3 regions of the Streptomyces sp. NBC_00258 genome follow, and region 1 is predicted to be linked to each of the others. Evidence: riboswitches for the same ligand, from Rfam matches in the RefSeq annotation. Region 1 holds a riboswitch; each other region holds the start of a gene.
What was found. Region 1 has a riboswitch for S-adenosylmethionine ahead of OG718_RS38365 (aminotransferase class V-fold PLP-dependent enzyme). Riboswitches for the same ligand answer to the same signal wherever they lie in the genome.
Positions count from the first base shown of each region.

Region 1 (4,563 bases):
TCTGTCAGCGGTCCTGGCCCCGCTGACGGCGACGCTCGTCCTGCTCTTCGCCCTCACCGTGTGGCCGCTGCTCGGCGTACCGGTCCTCAAGCCCTGAAGCCGTCAAGCCCTCAAGGAGCCCCTCTCATGCTGACCCGTTTCGCCGTCGCCCCCAGTGGCTTCAAGGAGTCCCTGTCCGCCCAGGCCGCCGCGGACGCCATCGCGGCGGGCGTACGCCGTGTCGTTCCGGACGCCGAGGTCGACCTGATCCCCCTGGTGGACGGCGGCGAGGGGACGGCCCGGGCCCTCGCCTCGGCCACCGGGGGCCGGCTGGTCGCCCTGCCCGCCACCGGCCCGCTCGGCGAGCCCGTGGGCACCCACTTCGCGCTGCTCGGCTCCGGATCCGACCTCGGCTCCGCCGAGACGGCCGTCGTGGAGATGGCGGCGGTGGCCGGCTTCTCCCTCGTCCCGCACGGCCTGCGCGATCCGGGCGCCACCACCACGTACGGCGTCGGCGAGCTGATCCGCGCCGCCCTCGACACGGGCGTACGCCGCATCCTCGTCGGCTGCGGCGACTCGGGTACGTCGGACGGGGGCGCCGGAGCCCTGCAGGCGCTCGGCGCCCGCCTCCTCGACGAGGACGGCTTCGAACTCCCCCAAGGCGGACGGGAGTTGACCCGCCTGCACCACATCGACCCGAAGGGCCTCGACCCCCGCCTGGCCCACACCGAACTGCTGGTCGCCTGCAACCCGTACAACGTGCTGTGCGGTGAGCGCGGCGTGGCCCGGGTCTTCGGTCCGCAGAAGGGCGCGACCCCCGCGCAGGTCGAGGAACTCTCCGCGGGCCTGGAGAACTGGGCGTACGTCCTCACCCGGGACCTCCCGGTCACCTGTGACCTGTACGGCGGCCCCGGCACGGGTGCCTCCGGCGGCCTGGGCGCGGGCCTCGCCGCTCTCGGCGGCCGCCTCCTGCCCCGCTTCGACGTACTGCTCGACCATCTCGACCTGGACGCCCGCCTCGCCCGCGCCGACCTGGTCCTCACCGCCGAGGGCGCCCTGGACCACCAGACACCGCGCGGCAAGGTCCCGGCCGAGGTGGCCCGCCGCGCCAAGCTGAACGGGCGCCCGGTCCTCGCGCTGGCGGGCACACTCGGCGAGGGCGCCCACACGGTGCCGGGCGTGGACGCCTTCACCGGCATCCTGCCCGCCCCGATGGCCCTCGCCGAGGCCCTCGTACGAGCTTCCGAACTCCTCACCGACGCGACCGAGCGGGCGCTGCGGATGATCCTGCTGGGGGCGGGGCTGCCACGAGGGGCGGGCGTGTGAGGGCGGACGGGGGTGGCCGGACCCGCGGGGAGTCCTGCCGGCTCACACGGCCGGGACGCAACGCCCTTCCACCGTGCGGTAGTTCCACTGCGCACCGTCCCGCACGAGTTCCTTGACGGCACGGACGAACCGCTCCACGTGCTCGTCCGGGGTTCCGGCCCCGAAGCTGACCCGAATGGCGTTCAGGGACTTCTCGCCGGGCGCGGCCTCGGGGGCCCCGCACTCGCCCTGGGTCTGCGGGTCGCTGCCGAGGAGGGTGCGGACGAGGGGGTGGGCGCAGAAGAGGCCGTCGCGGACCCCGATGCCGTACTCGGCGGAGAGCGCGGCGGCGAAGTGCGAGCTGTTCCAGCCCTCGACGACGAAGGAGATGACACCGACGCGCGGGGCGTCGTCGCCGAAGAGCGAGAGGACACGGACCTCGGGCACCTCGGCGAGACCGGCCCGGACGGTGTCGATCAGGTGCTGCTCACGGGCGACCAGCGTGTCGAAGCCGGCCTCGGTGAGGGCCTTGCAGGCGGAGGCGATGGAGTAGGCGCCGATGACGTTGGGCGACCCGGCCTCGTGCCGTGCGGCGCTCTCGTGCCACTCGACGTCGACGCCGCCGTCCACCCGCCGCGAGACCTTCCGCGAGGCACCCCCGCCCGCGAGGTACGGCTCGGCCGCGGTCAGCCAGTCGGCGCGTCCGGCGAGGACACCCGACCCGAAGGGCGCGTACAGCTTGTGTCCGGAGAAGGCGACCCAGTCGACGTCCAACTCCCGTACGGACACGGGGTGGTGGGGCGCGAGCTGGGCGGCGTCGAGCACGATCCGGGCGCCGTGCTCATGGGCGGCGGCGGCCAGTTCCCGTACGGGCCACAGCTCGCCGGTGACGTTCGAGGCGCCCGTCACGCACACGAGCGCCGGCCCGTGGGGGTCCCGCTCGGCGAGCGCCCGCTCCAGCGTCGCGACGGCCTCGCCCGGGGTACGCGGGGCGTTGAGGTAGGTGACGCGGGCGTCCCGCCACGGGAGCAGCGACGCGTGGTGCTCGGTCTCGAAGACGAAGACCTGGCAGTCGGCGGGGAGGGCGGCGGCGAGAAGGTTGAGCGAGTCGGTGGTGGACCGGGTGAAGACGACCTGGTCGCCGTCGCGGCAGTCGAGGAACTCCTCGACGGTCCTGCGGGCGTTCTCGAACAGGTCGGTGGACAGCTGGGAGAGGTACCCGGCCCCGCGGTGCACGCTCCCGTAGTACGGGGCGTACGCGGCCACGTCGTCCCACACCCGCTGGAGGGCCGGGGCGCTGGCGGCGTAGTCGAGCGCGGCGTAGGTGACCTCGCCGCCGGTGACGAGCGGGACGGTGACGTCCCGGCCCAGAACGGCCAGGGACCCGGAGGTGTCACGGCAGACGGGCTGGTCGGCGGCAACGGCAGCGGTGGAAACAGACATGGCGAACTCCTGTGAGGCAGGCGGGAACACCACGCGAGCGGGTACGGCTCGAGCGTGGGTGAAGGTGAAAAGGGGTGTGCGGAGGCGGGGCTCTACGCCCTATCGCATTCGCTTGCTCACAGAAGGCTCCCTCGAACGACCAGGACCCCTGGTGATGCGAGGGGTCCGCGCTTGCCGTAGACCTCACTGCCTACGGCCTGGTCTTCACCCGGGGCACCCCGCCACGGACGGAGGGTTGCCGGACAGCCGGCCGGGGCCTGATGGCTGTCGCTCATGACCTGCCTGCATCTTGCCACACGATCATTCAGACGCAACCCCGCCGTCCGGATGCCGGGACGGCGGGGTCGGGTTCAGGGGCGCGGGGAACTGCGCAGCCTTCCAGCCCCTCCGGCGTCTGAGGAGCGGGGGTTCGGGAGTGGAGCCCCCGAGGAAGTGACGGGACTGGGCAGGGGCGGCGGGGGCGGGAAAGCCCCCGCCGCAACCGCTACGCGTTGGTCGCCGCCACCCACCGCTCCAGCGTGGCCTTGGCCGCCCCGGAGTCGATCGCGGCCGCGGCCTTCACCATCCCCGCCCGGAGCTGGTCCGCGAGCGGCCCGTCCCCCGGCGACAGAGCCACCAGCGCCGCCGCCGAGTTCAGCAGCACAGCGTCCCGCACAGCCCCGGTCTCCCCGTTCAGCAGCCGCCGGGCCACATCCGCGTTGTACGAGGCGTCAGCCCCCCGCAGCGCCTCCACGGGCACCAGCTCGATCCCCACGTCACGCGGATCGAACGACTCCTCGCGCACCTTCCCGTCCCGTACCACCCACACCCGTGACGTGGCCGTCGTCGTCAGCTCGTCCAGCCCGTCGTCACCGCGGAAGACGAGCGACGAGTTGCCGCGCTCGGCGAACACCCCGGCCATGATCGGCGCCATCCGGGGATCGGCACACCCGACGGCCTGCGCCCTCACCTTCGCCGGATTGGTCAGCGGACCGAGCGCGTTGAAGACCGTCCGGATCCCCAACTGCCCACGCGCGGCGCCCGCGTAGCGCATCGCGGGGTGGAACTTGGCCGCGAAGCAGAAGGTGATCCCGGCCGTCTCGGCGACCTGGGCCACCCGGTGCGTCGGCAGCTCCAGGTTGACTCCGAGCTTCTCCAGCACGTCGGACGCCCCGGAGGCCGAGGAGGCCGCCCGGTTGCCGTGCTTGACGACCTTGGCGCCCGTCCCCGCGATGACGATCGCCGACATGGTGGAGATGTTGACGGTCTTCGCCCCGTCGCCGCCCGTACCGACGATGTCGACGGTCTCCCCCGGCACCTCGATCACGTTCGCGTGCTCGTACATCGCCCGGACGAACCCGACGATCTCCTCGACGGTCTCGCCCTTGGCCCGCAGCGCCACCACGAACCCGGCGATCTGCGCGTCGGTCGCCTCGCCCCGCATGATCAGGTCCATCGCCCAGGCGGTGTCGGCGGCGCTCAGGTCGCGTCCGTCCAGCAGGCCGTTCAGCAGGGCGGGCCAGGAACGGACCGCCGCGGTGTCGCCTCCTGCGGGGGTCACAGCGCTCATATGCCGCTCCTGGGTCCGTCCCGCGATGGGGACTCCTGTGGGATCTGTCGGATCCGTGAGATCCGCCCGTAGCTCGTACGGGAACGGGTCCACCCTATCCAGCCCCGGGGACGGCAAAGAGCCCCGTCCGGGCAATGGACGGGGCTCCTGCCGTGGCGAACAGGTTGAGGATCAGTGGTGGCCGTGGCCGCTCGTGATCTCCTTGTACTCCTCAGCGGTGGGCTTCGGGATCTGGTTGTCCTCCCCGAAGTACGCGTTGCTGAGCTTGGCGCGCAGCTTCTGCGGGC
Region 1 covers NZ_CP108081.1:8,600,279-8,604,841, reverse strand. Annotated here, with positions in the region: gene OG718_RS38375 (SLC13 family permease) at 1-97, shown strand, start outside; gene OG718_RS38370 (glycerate kinase) at 127-1,305, shown strand; gene OG718_RS38365 (aminotransferase class V-fold PLP-dependent enzyme) at 1,348-2,727, opposite strand; SAM riboswitch class IV at 2,890-3,006, opposite strand; gene trpD (anthranilate phosphoribosyltransferase) at 3,212-4,276, opposite strand; gene qcrB (cytochrome bc1 complex cytochrome b subunit) at 4,448-4,563, opposite strand, start outside.

Region 2 (4,563 bases), 2.7 Mb from region 1:
GCGGGATCTCAATGCGCCCGGCGTGCGGATCGAAGCAGGTTCCCCAACTGTACCGCGCTCAACCATACAGAATTGCCCCTTCCGCTTCTCTCACGGAGGGGGCAATTCGATGAACTCTCGGTGACGGCAGTTACCGAAGGTAATGATCAGCCTCCGGCAACGCTCCCGTCGGTCAGCCGCCGGCGACGGCGGGAATGATCGACACCCCGGCCCCGTCGGGCGTCGCCGTCTCCAGCCCCTGCTCGAAGCGGACGTCGTCGTCGTTCACGTACACGTTGACGAACCGCCGCAGCTGCCCCTGGTCGTCCAGGACCCGGGCGGCGATCCCGGTGTGGTTCTTCTCCAGATCGGAGATGACCTCACCAAGAGTCGCCCCCTCGGCAGCGACCTCGGCCTTGCCGCCCGTGTAGGTACGCAGAATGGTGGGGATACGAACGTTGACGCTCATGGGGTAAGACCTCCGGTCGGGGTGCGAAGCGCCCCGTCAGGGGCGCGGGGAACTGCGCAGTCTTTGTCTTTAGGGGCGCGGGGAACTGCGCGACCAGCCCCCGCCGACCCGCAGCGAAGGAACAACGACTAGCCGAGCCCAGCTTCACGGAAGGAATCCAGGTTCGGCCGGATCGTCGCGGTCAGCCCCGTGTCGGAAGCAACCGCGTCCAAGGTCTTCAGACCATCACCGGTGTTGAGCACAACAGTGGTCAGACTCGGATCCAGCAGACCATTCTCGATCAGCTTCTTCGCCACCCCCACCGTCACACCACCGGCGGTCTCCGCAAAGATCCCCTCGGTCCGCGCAAGCAACTTGATCGCGTCGACCACCTGCTCGTCGTTCACGTCCTCCACGGCGCCACCCGTACGCCGGGCGATATCGAGAACGTAAGGACCGTCCGCCGGGTTTCCGATCGCAAGCGACTTCGCGATCGTGTTCGGCTTCTGCGGCCGTACGACGTCGTGCCCGGCCTTGTACGCCACGGACACCGGCGAGCAGCCCTCGGCCTGCGCACCGAAGATCTTGTACGGCTTGTCCTCGACGAGCCCGAGCTTGATCAGCTCCTGCAGACCCTTGTCGATCTTCGTGAGCTGCGAGCCGGAGGCGATCGGGACGACCAGCTGGTCCGGCAGCTGCCAGCCGAGCTGCTCGCAGATCTCGTACGCGAGGGTCTTGGAGCCCTCCGCGTAGTACGGCCGCAGGTTGACGTTGACGAAGCCCCAGCCCTCGCCGGCCGGGTCGCCGATCAGCTCGGAGCAGAAGCGGTTCACGTCGTCGTAGTTGCCCTCGATGCCGACGAGCTCACCGCCGTAGACCGCGGCCATGACGACCTTGCCCTGCTCCAGGTCGTGCGGGATGAACACGCAGGAACGGAAGCCGGCCCGCGCGGCGGCGGCACCCACCGCGCCGGCGAGGTTGCCGGTGGAGGAGCAGGAGAGGGTGGTGAAACCGAAGGCACGCGCCGCCTCCAGCGCCTGGGCGACGACCCGGTCCTTGAAGGAGTGCGTCGGGTTGCCGGAGTCGTCCTTGACGAAGAGCTTGCCGGCCTCGACACCCAGCTCGCGCGCCAGGTTGTCGGCCTGGACGAGCTTGGTCCAGCCGGGGTTGATGTTGGGCTTGTCGGCCACGTCCGCGGGGACGGGCAGCAGCGGCGCGTACCGCCAGATGTTCGCGGGGCCCGCCTCGATCCGCTTGCGGAGTTCCTCGGTGTCGTAGGCCGAGAAGTCGTACGCGATCTCCAGCGGGCCGAAACACTCCTCGCAGGCGAAGACCGGGCCGAGCGGGACGCGGTGGCCGCACTCGCGGCAGGAAAGCGCGGCGGCCGGACCGAGGTCGACGGAGTTCGCGGCGGGGGTGGAGTTCGTGGTGCTTGCAACTGTCTGCGCAGCCATGGAGGCGAGGCCCTTTCCTCATCTTCCTCACGACGCACTTCGCCGTGAGACGGATTTGGCACCTTCCCGAGCCGGGAGCCTCGCTGCGCTGATCGACGATGATCAGGACGAGACCGGCCGGAGGGTTGCCGGGGCTTCAACGGGCCGTATCCCTCTGCCCCTCTGGATGAGCGCTATTCGGTTGTGGTTTTGGTTGTGCACGCAACGACCCCCGACATGCGATGGTCATCAGCGTTGTTCAAGACTGTAACCGAAGGCCTGGATGGTGGAGAGAGCCGTCCGAACCGCGAGATGACAGTGACACAACCGACACTGCCGCGCGGCGGGCACACGCATCCCGAAGAACGCAAGGGAGAGCCGCACGTGCTGGAAGACGTCGAGCGCTGGCTGAGCACGCGCTCCTGGTCCGTCGAGGACCGCCCGCTCAAGAAACTCATCGCCGCGAAGCGTGCCACCGGCTCCACGGTGAGTGTCGTACTGCCCGCGCTCAACGAGGAGGAGACCGTCGGCGAGATCGTCGCGATCATCCGCCGTGAGCTGATGACCAGGAAGGTGCCGCTCGTCGACGAGATCGTGGTGATCGACTCGGGTTCGACGGACCGCACCTCCGAGGTCGCCGCCGAGGCGGGCGCCCGCGTCGTGCACCGGGACGAGATCCTGCCCCGCATACCGGCCGTCCCCGGCAAGGGCGAGGTGCTGTGGCGCTCGCTGCTCGTCACCGGCGGGGACATCGTGGCCTTCGTCGACGCGGACCTGAAGGAGTTCTCGGCGGACTTCGTCTCCGGGATCGTCGGCCCGCTGCTCACCGAACCGGGCGTGGACCTCGTCAAGGCGATGTACGACCGCCCGCTGGGCTCCGCCGCAGGTCAGGGAGGTCGGGTCACCGAACTCATGGCCCGCCCGCTCCTGAACATGCACTGGCCGCAGCTGGCCGGCTTCGTCCAGCCGCTGGGCGGGGAGTACGCGGCCCGCCGCTCCCTCCTCGAACAGCTCCCGTTCCCCGTCGGGTACGGCGTCGAGCTGGGCATGCTGGTCGACGCGCTGCACCTGGTGGGCCTCGACGCCCTGGCCCAGGTCGACGTCGGCGTCCGCAAACACCGCCACCAGGACGGCCAGGCCCTGGGCCGCATGTCCGCCGCGATCTACCGCACCGCCCAGCTCCGCCTGGCCCGCGGCCACATGATCCGCCCCTCCCTGACCCAGTTCGAACGCGGCGAGCACGGCTTCGAGCCGCGCACGTACTCGGTGGACATGGAGGAGAGGCCGCCGATGGCGGACATCGAGGAGTACGTGGAAAGGAAAGCGGCGTGAGGAGCGCCACGTAAGGGGCGCGGGGCCGTGACATTTGCGGCTCCGCCGCGGGGCGCGACCAGCCCCCGCCGGCGGTCAGACGACCCACAACCTCGCCCCCACGGCGAGTGGGAACGTTTGAGCGTTTCCACCGGGGGCTAGATTTCGAGGCATGGTCTCCACCCGCGGCACTCACAACATCCTGGTCGCCTCCAACCGCGGCCCGGTCTCGTACACCCAGGACGAGACCGGGGCGCTCACGGCCAAGCGCGGCGGAGGCGGCCTCGTGTCCGGGCTCTCCGCGATCGGCCCGGACGCGGGCGCCCTGTGGGTGTGCTCGGCCCTCGGCGACGGCGACCGCGAGGCCGTACGACGCGGGGTGGGCGAAGACGGCGTACGGATGCTGGACATCGACGCCGAAACCCACGCCGCCGCGTACAACGGCATCGCCAACTCCGCGCTGTGGTTCGTCCACCACCTGCTCTACCAGACACCGCTGGAGCCGGTCTTCGACAAGGAGTTCCGGCGCCAGTGGGCGGCGTACGAGACGTACAACCACGCCTTCGCCGAGGCGCTCGCCGAGGAGGCCGCGGAGGGCGCGGCCGTCCTCGTGCAGGACTACCACCTGGTTCTCGTCCCGCGGATGCTCCGCGAGCTCCGCCCCGACCTGCGGATCGGGCACTTCTCGCACACGCCGTGGGCACCGCCGGAGTACTTCCGGCTGCTGCCGGACGACATCGCGGCGAAGGTGCTCGGCGGGATCCTCGGGGCGGACCGGGCCGCGTTCCTCACCCAGCGGTGGGCGGACGCGTTCACCGACTGCTGTCACGCCGTCCTGGGTCCCGGGATCCCCTCCGGTACGCGGATCGGGGTGCACGGTCTCGGGGCGGACGCGGACTTCCTGCGCGAGCGCTCGCACCGGCCTGACGTGGACGAGCGGCTGGCGGTACTGCGCGAGCAGATCGGCAAGGCCCCCGACGGCACCGCCCGGAAGGCGATCGTGCGGGTGGACCGGACCGAGCTGTCCAAGAACATCGTGCGCGGGCTGCTGGCGTTCCGGGAGCTGCTGGAGGAGCGGCCGGAGTGGCGCGAGCGGGTGGTGCACGTGGCGTTCGCGTACCCGTCGCGGCAGGACCTGGCGGTCTACCGCGACTACATGGCCGAGGTCCAGCGGGTCTCGGACGAGATCAACGCCCAGTACGGAACGCCGGGTTGGACCCCGGTCCTGCTGAACCTCAAGGACGACTTCGCGCGCTCCCTGGCCTCCTACCGGCTGGCGGACGTGGCTCTCGTCAACCCCATCCGGGACGGCATGAACCTCGTCGCCAAGGAGGTGCCGGTCGTGTCGGACGACGGGTGCGTGCTGGTGCTTTCGCGGGAGGCGGGGGCGTA
Region 2 covers NZ_CP108081.1:5,859,291-5,863,853, forward strand. Annotated here, with positions in the region: gene OG718_RS25940 (ubiquitin-like small modifier protein 1) at 173-448, opposite strand; gene thrC (threonine synthase) at 577-1,881, opposite strand; SAM riboswitch class I at 1,897-2,054, opposite strand; gene OG718_RS25950 (glucosyl-3-phosphoglycerate synthase) at 2,245-3,192, shown strand; gene OG718_RS25955 (alpha,alpha-trehalose-phosphate synthase (UDP-forming)) at 3,344-4,563, shown strand, end outside.
Region 2: linked by a shared signal. The riboswitch ahead of thrC (threonine synthase) and the one ahead of OG718_RS38365 (aminotransferase class V-fold PLP-dependent enzyme) in region 1 are both predicted to bind S-adenosylmethionine.

Region 3 (4,563 bases), 6.0 Mb from region 1:
GGTCGCGCAGGGTCGTGCCCTCGTACTCCGTACGGAACACGCCGCGTTCCTGGAGCAGCGGGACCACCGTGTCGGCGAAGGCGTCGAGGCCGCCGGGGGTGATGTGCGGGACGAGGATGAAGCCGTCGCTCGCGTCGGCCTGGACGAAGTCGTCGATGGTGGCCGCGATCGTGGCCGGGGAGCCGACGAAGGCCTGGCGGTTGCCGGTCTCGATGACCAGGTCGCGGATGGACCAGTTGTTGGCGGCCGCGCGCTCCCGCCACTCCCGGGCGGTGGCCAGCGGGTCGCGATACATGCGGACCTGGGCCCGGCCGCGCGCGATGGTGTGCTCACCGAGGTCGGGGTCGATGTCGGGCAGCGGTCCTTCGGGGTCGTACGCGGACAGGTCGCGGTTCCAGACGAACTCCAGGTGCTTGATGGCGGTCGCCCCGCTGACCTGCTGCCGGCGCACCTCGCGGGCCAGTTCCTCCGCCTCGGCGTCGGTGTCCCCGAGGACGAAGGTCGCGGCGGGCAGGATCAGCAGTTGGTCGGGCGTACGGCCGTAGCGGGCCAGGCGCCCCTTGACGTCCGAGTAGAACGCCTGGCCGTCCTTGAGGGTGGCGTACCTGCTGAAGATCGCGTCGGCTCCGGCGGCGGCGAACTCGCGGCCCTCCTCGGAGTCGCCGGCCTGGAAGATCACCGGGCGGCCCTGCGGGGAGCGCGGGACGTTGAACTGCCCCTCGATGTCGAAGTGCTGGCCCTGGTGGACGAAGGCGCCCGCCTTCGCGTCGCGCAGGAAGGTGCCGGTTTCCTGGTCGGCGACGATCTCGTCGCCGTGCCAGGAGTCGAAGAGTTCGTTCGCGGTGGCCAGGAACTCCCTGGCCCGGGAGTAGCGCTCGTCCTGTGGGAGGAAGCCGCCGCGGCGGAAGTTCTCGCCGGTGAAGGCGTCCCATGAGGTGACGACGTTCCAGGCGGCGCGCCCGCCCGACAGGTGGTCGAGGCTGGCGAACTGGCGGGCCACCTCGTAGGGCTCGTTGAAGGTGGAGTTGATGGTGCCGGTCAGACCCAGGTGCCGGGTGACGGCGGCGAGCGCGGTGAGGACGGTGAATGTGTCGGGGCGGCCGACGACGTCCAAGTCGTAGATCTTTCCGCCCTGTTCGCGCAGTCGCAGCCCTTCGGCGAGGAACAGGAAGTCGAACTTGGCGCGTTCGGCGGTCCGCGCGAAGTGCGCGAAGGAGCTGAACTCGATGTGGCTGCCGGCCTCCGGGGCGCTCCAGACGGTGGTGTTGTTGACGCCGGGGAAGTGGGCGGCGAGGTGGATCTGCTTCAGCGGCTTGCTCATGGTCCTGCGGTCTCCGTCCGGCTCAGGCGGTGGCGTTGGCAGCGGCGTTGGCGGCAGCAGCGCCGGTGGCGTTGGCGGCGTAGCGGTTGGCCGGGCGGGCGAGCCCGAGCAGTCCGCGCAGGGTGTCGGCCTCGTAGGCGCGGCGGAAGGCGCCCCGGCGCTGGAGTTCGGGGACCAGGCCCCGGGTGATGGCCGGCAGGTCGTGGCCGAGGACGGCGGGGCGCAGCCGGAAGCCGCTCAGCCCGGCCGACCACAACTCCTGGAGCAGGTCGGCGAGTTGGGTGGGTGTGCCGGTGAAGACGCGGGCGTCGCTGGTGAACGGCGTTCCCACGAGGGCGTCGAGGCGGTCCCTGCGGGCGGACGCGGCGGCCGGATCGTCGTCGAGGAGCACCACCAGGTCACCGAAGACGTGCAGCGGCTCTCCGGCGCGGCCTGCGAGGGCCTGTTCGGCGCGGATCTCGGCGACGATCGCGCGGGCCTGGTCGGTGTCGTGCGGGGTGACGTAGCCGATGTCGGTGGAGCGGGCCACCAGCCGGTACGGGACGGTCTGGTGGGCGAGAGCGCTGACGACGGGCTGGCCCTGGGGCGGACGCGGGGTGATGGAAGGGCCCTTGACGCTGAAGTGCCTGCCCTCGAAGTCGATGTAGTGGAGCTTGTCGCGGTCGACGAAGCGGCCGGTGGCCACGTCCCGGATCTCGGCGTCGTCCTCCCAGCTGTCCCAGAGTCTGCGTACGACCTCGACGTAGTCGGCCGTCTCGTCGAAGAGTTCGCTCACCACGCCCTGCGTGGCCGGGCTGTCGTAGGCGTCCAGGCGGGGCAGCGTACGGCGGCCGAAGTGCGCCGCCTCGTTCTGTCGTGCCGTCAACTGCACCCGTAGGCCCGCCCGGCCGGAGCTCACATAATCGAGGGTGGCGATGGCCTTGGAGATGTGGAACGGCTCCGTGTGCGTGGCCACCACGGTCGGCACCAGACCTATGTGGCGGGTCAACGGTGCGATGCGCGCTGCCACGAGAACGGCGTCGAGCCGGCCGCGGACCTGGTCGGTCCGCCCGTCCGGCTCGATGAAGTGCGAGGACTGCGGTCCCAGGCCGTCCTCGAAGGTCACGAAGTCGAGGAGACCGCGCTCGGCCTCGGCGACGAGGTCGGCCCAGTACTCGGCGGTGAACAGTTCCCGGGGCCGGGCCACCGGTTCGCGCCAGGCGGCGGGGTGCCAGCCGGCGCCGTCGAGCGCCACGGCGAGGTGCAGATGCGCGGAAGAGGGCAGGGCAGAAGGTGCTGAGGACACGAGAGGTGTGCCTTCCTGATCGACCGTACGAGAAGGCCGGCCCTCACCGGAGGGCGCGGCCGCGTGGGATTCGGGTCAGGAGCAACAGAGCGCGCCGGCAACGCGCAGCAGGTCGATGTGCGGCCGGGAGTAGAGGCGTACGCGGTGGAGCGGGGCGGCCTTCGGGACGCTGCGGCGGGACACGGTTCGCGCTCGCACCTGCGTCACCTCCGCCCTTCCGGCTCGGCGGACCGGGATCCGGCCGTCCTCGCGTTCGCGGGCCCTCTATCGGGCACCGCCTCGTCGTCAACAAGCACAACTGTACGGCTGTGCCTTTTCTTCCTGCGATAGGGAGTTCTTGTCGGGAGTTCTTCGGAGTTCTCGTTCGGAGTTCTTGTCGGGAGGCTTCCCGTCACGAGGGGCGAGGCCTGTCCGATGGCCCGGCGGCCGGATGCCCAGCTGCTGAGACGCCGCCTTGACGGTCACGCTGAGCGCATCAACACTGACGGGGACGGTCACGATTGCCAGCGCCCGTCGTACGGGGACTCCCCGTTCGTGCGGTCATCGGCCCCGGCCCGCTGGCAGGCAACCCTTCCACCGCGACGGGGTGCCCCGGGTGACGACCGGGTTCCGCCGGAGCGGCGGGGCAAGCGTGGTCTCGCGTCTCGCGAGCCCCGACGGCAGGACCGGTGGGAATTGTCCAGGAACGGCTTGACGAGGCGCCTGCACATCGATTTGTCGCGTGTCTCCAGCGCTTACTGATCCGCTACGCGTCCGACCGATCCGGACCTGTACGGCAGCGCAGTCACTCCGTTCCGCCACTGGCGCCCACGAGGCGGCCAGGGCCTCCGCGTTCCCCCTGGAGAGTCATGCCCGAGACAGTTTCCCGCGGTTCCAGCAGCACTGACACCTTCACGACGGCGGCCTCTCGCACGACCGCCCCGCACTCGTCCGGCCGCGGCCCGTCTGCCGGTGGCACGTCGTCCGTCGCCGGCTCGGCCACCCGTCCGCACCGCTTCCGGGGCCGCATCGGCGTCGGTCTCGCCGGCGGCTTCTACCCGGCGCCGCACCGCTTTCAGCTGTACCTGTCCGAGGCCTGTCCCTACTCGGGGCGCGTAGCGGTCGTCCTCGACCTGCTAGGCCTCACGGGCTCGCTCACCACCACGGTTCTGAAGCTCCCCGCGGAGACGCCGGATGCCTTCGCATCACTGCGCGGCGCCTACGAGGCGACCTGGCACCACTACGACGGCCCGCTCACCGCGCCCGCACTGTGCGACCGCTGGAGCGGACGCGTCGTCAGCAACCACACACCCGACATCCTCCGCGACCTCGCCGGCCTGCTCGCCGACGGAGCATGCGAGTCCGCACTGGCCCGGCTCGACCGGCAACTCGCCTGCCACCCCTACGTGTTGGGCGATGAGCTCGGCACCGCGGACAGGGACCTCTGGGTGACACTCACCCACCTCGACCACTTCGACGCGGCCGGCACCCTCGCCCCGTACCGCCACATCGAGGAGTACGTACGACGCCTCGACGATCACCCGGACCTCTCCGTCGACGAGCGCTGAACGCGGGGCGCCTGCCCACAGACCTGTGTGACAACTGCGCGGCAGTGGGCCGGAATACGCCTTCCGGATATGCCGATGAGGGGGATAGAGAAAGGGAATGGTGAGGGAGTTGTAAAACGGCGGGCGGGGAGCGGATGCGCATTCAGGTACTCGGGCCGGTATGCGCCTGGCGGGACGGCACCCGCCTCGACCTCGGTTCGCCCCGGCGCCGCGCGGTTCTCGCCCTGCTCGCCGTGTCCCGTGGACAGCAACTGCCCTTCTTCGGGCTCGCGGACGCGCTGTGGGGCGAGCGCCCGCCGGCGACCGCGTCGAACGTCGTCCAGACCCACATCAAGCACCTGCGCCACCTGCTGGAGCCGGACCGGCCACCGCGCGCCCGCAGTGCGGTGCTCCCCCGGCTCGGCGACGGC
Region 3 covers NZ_CP108081.1:2,630,003-2,634,565, forward strand. Annotated here, with positions in the region: gene OG718_RS12020 (NtaA/DmoA family FMN-dependent monooxygenase) at 1-1,321, opposite strand, end outside; gene OG718_RS12025 (LLM class flavin-dependent oxidoreductase) at 1,344-2,606, opposite strand; gene OG718_RS12030 (putative leader peptide) at 2,682-2,804, opposite strand; SAM riboswitch class IV at 3,099-3,244, shown strand; gene OG718_RS12035 (glutathione S-transferase C-terminal domain-containing protein) at 3,455-4,153, shown strand; gene OG718_RS12040 (AfsR/SARP family transcriptional regulator) at 4,288-4,563, shown strand, end outside.
Region 3: linked by a shared signal. The riboswitch ahead of OG718_RS12035 (glutathione S-transferase C-terminal domain-containing protein) and the one ahead of OG718_RS38365 (aminotransferase class V-fold PLP-dependent enzyme) in region 1 are both predicted to bind S-adenosylmethionine.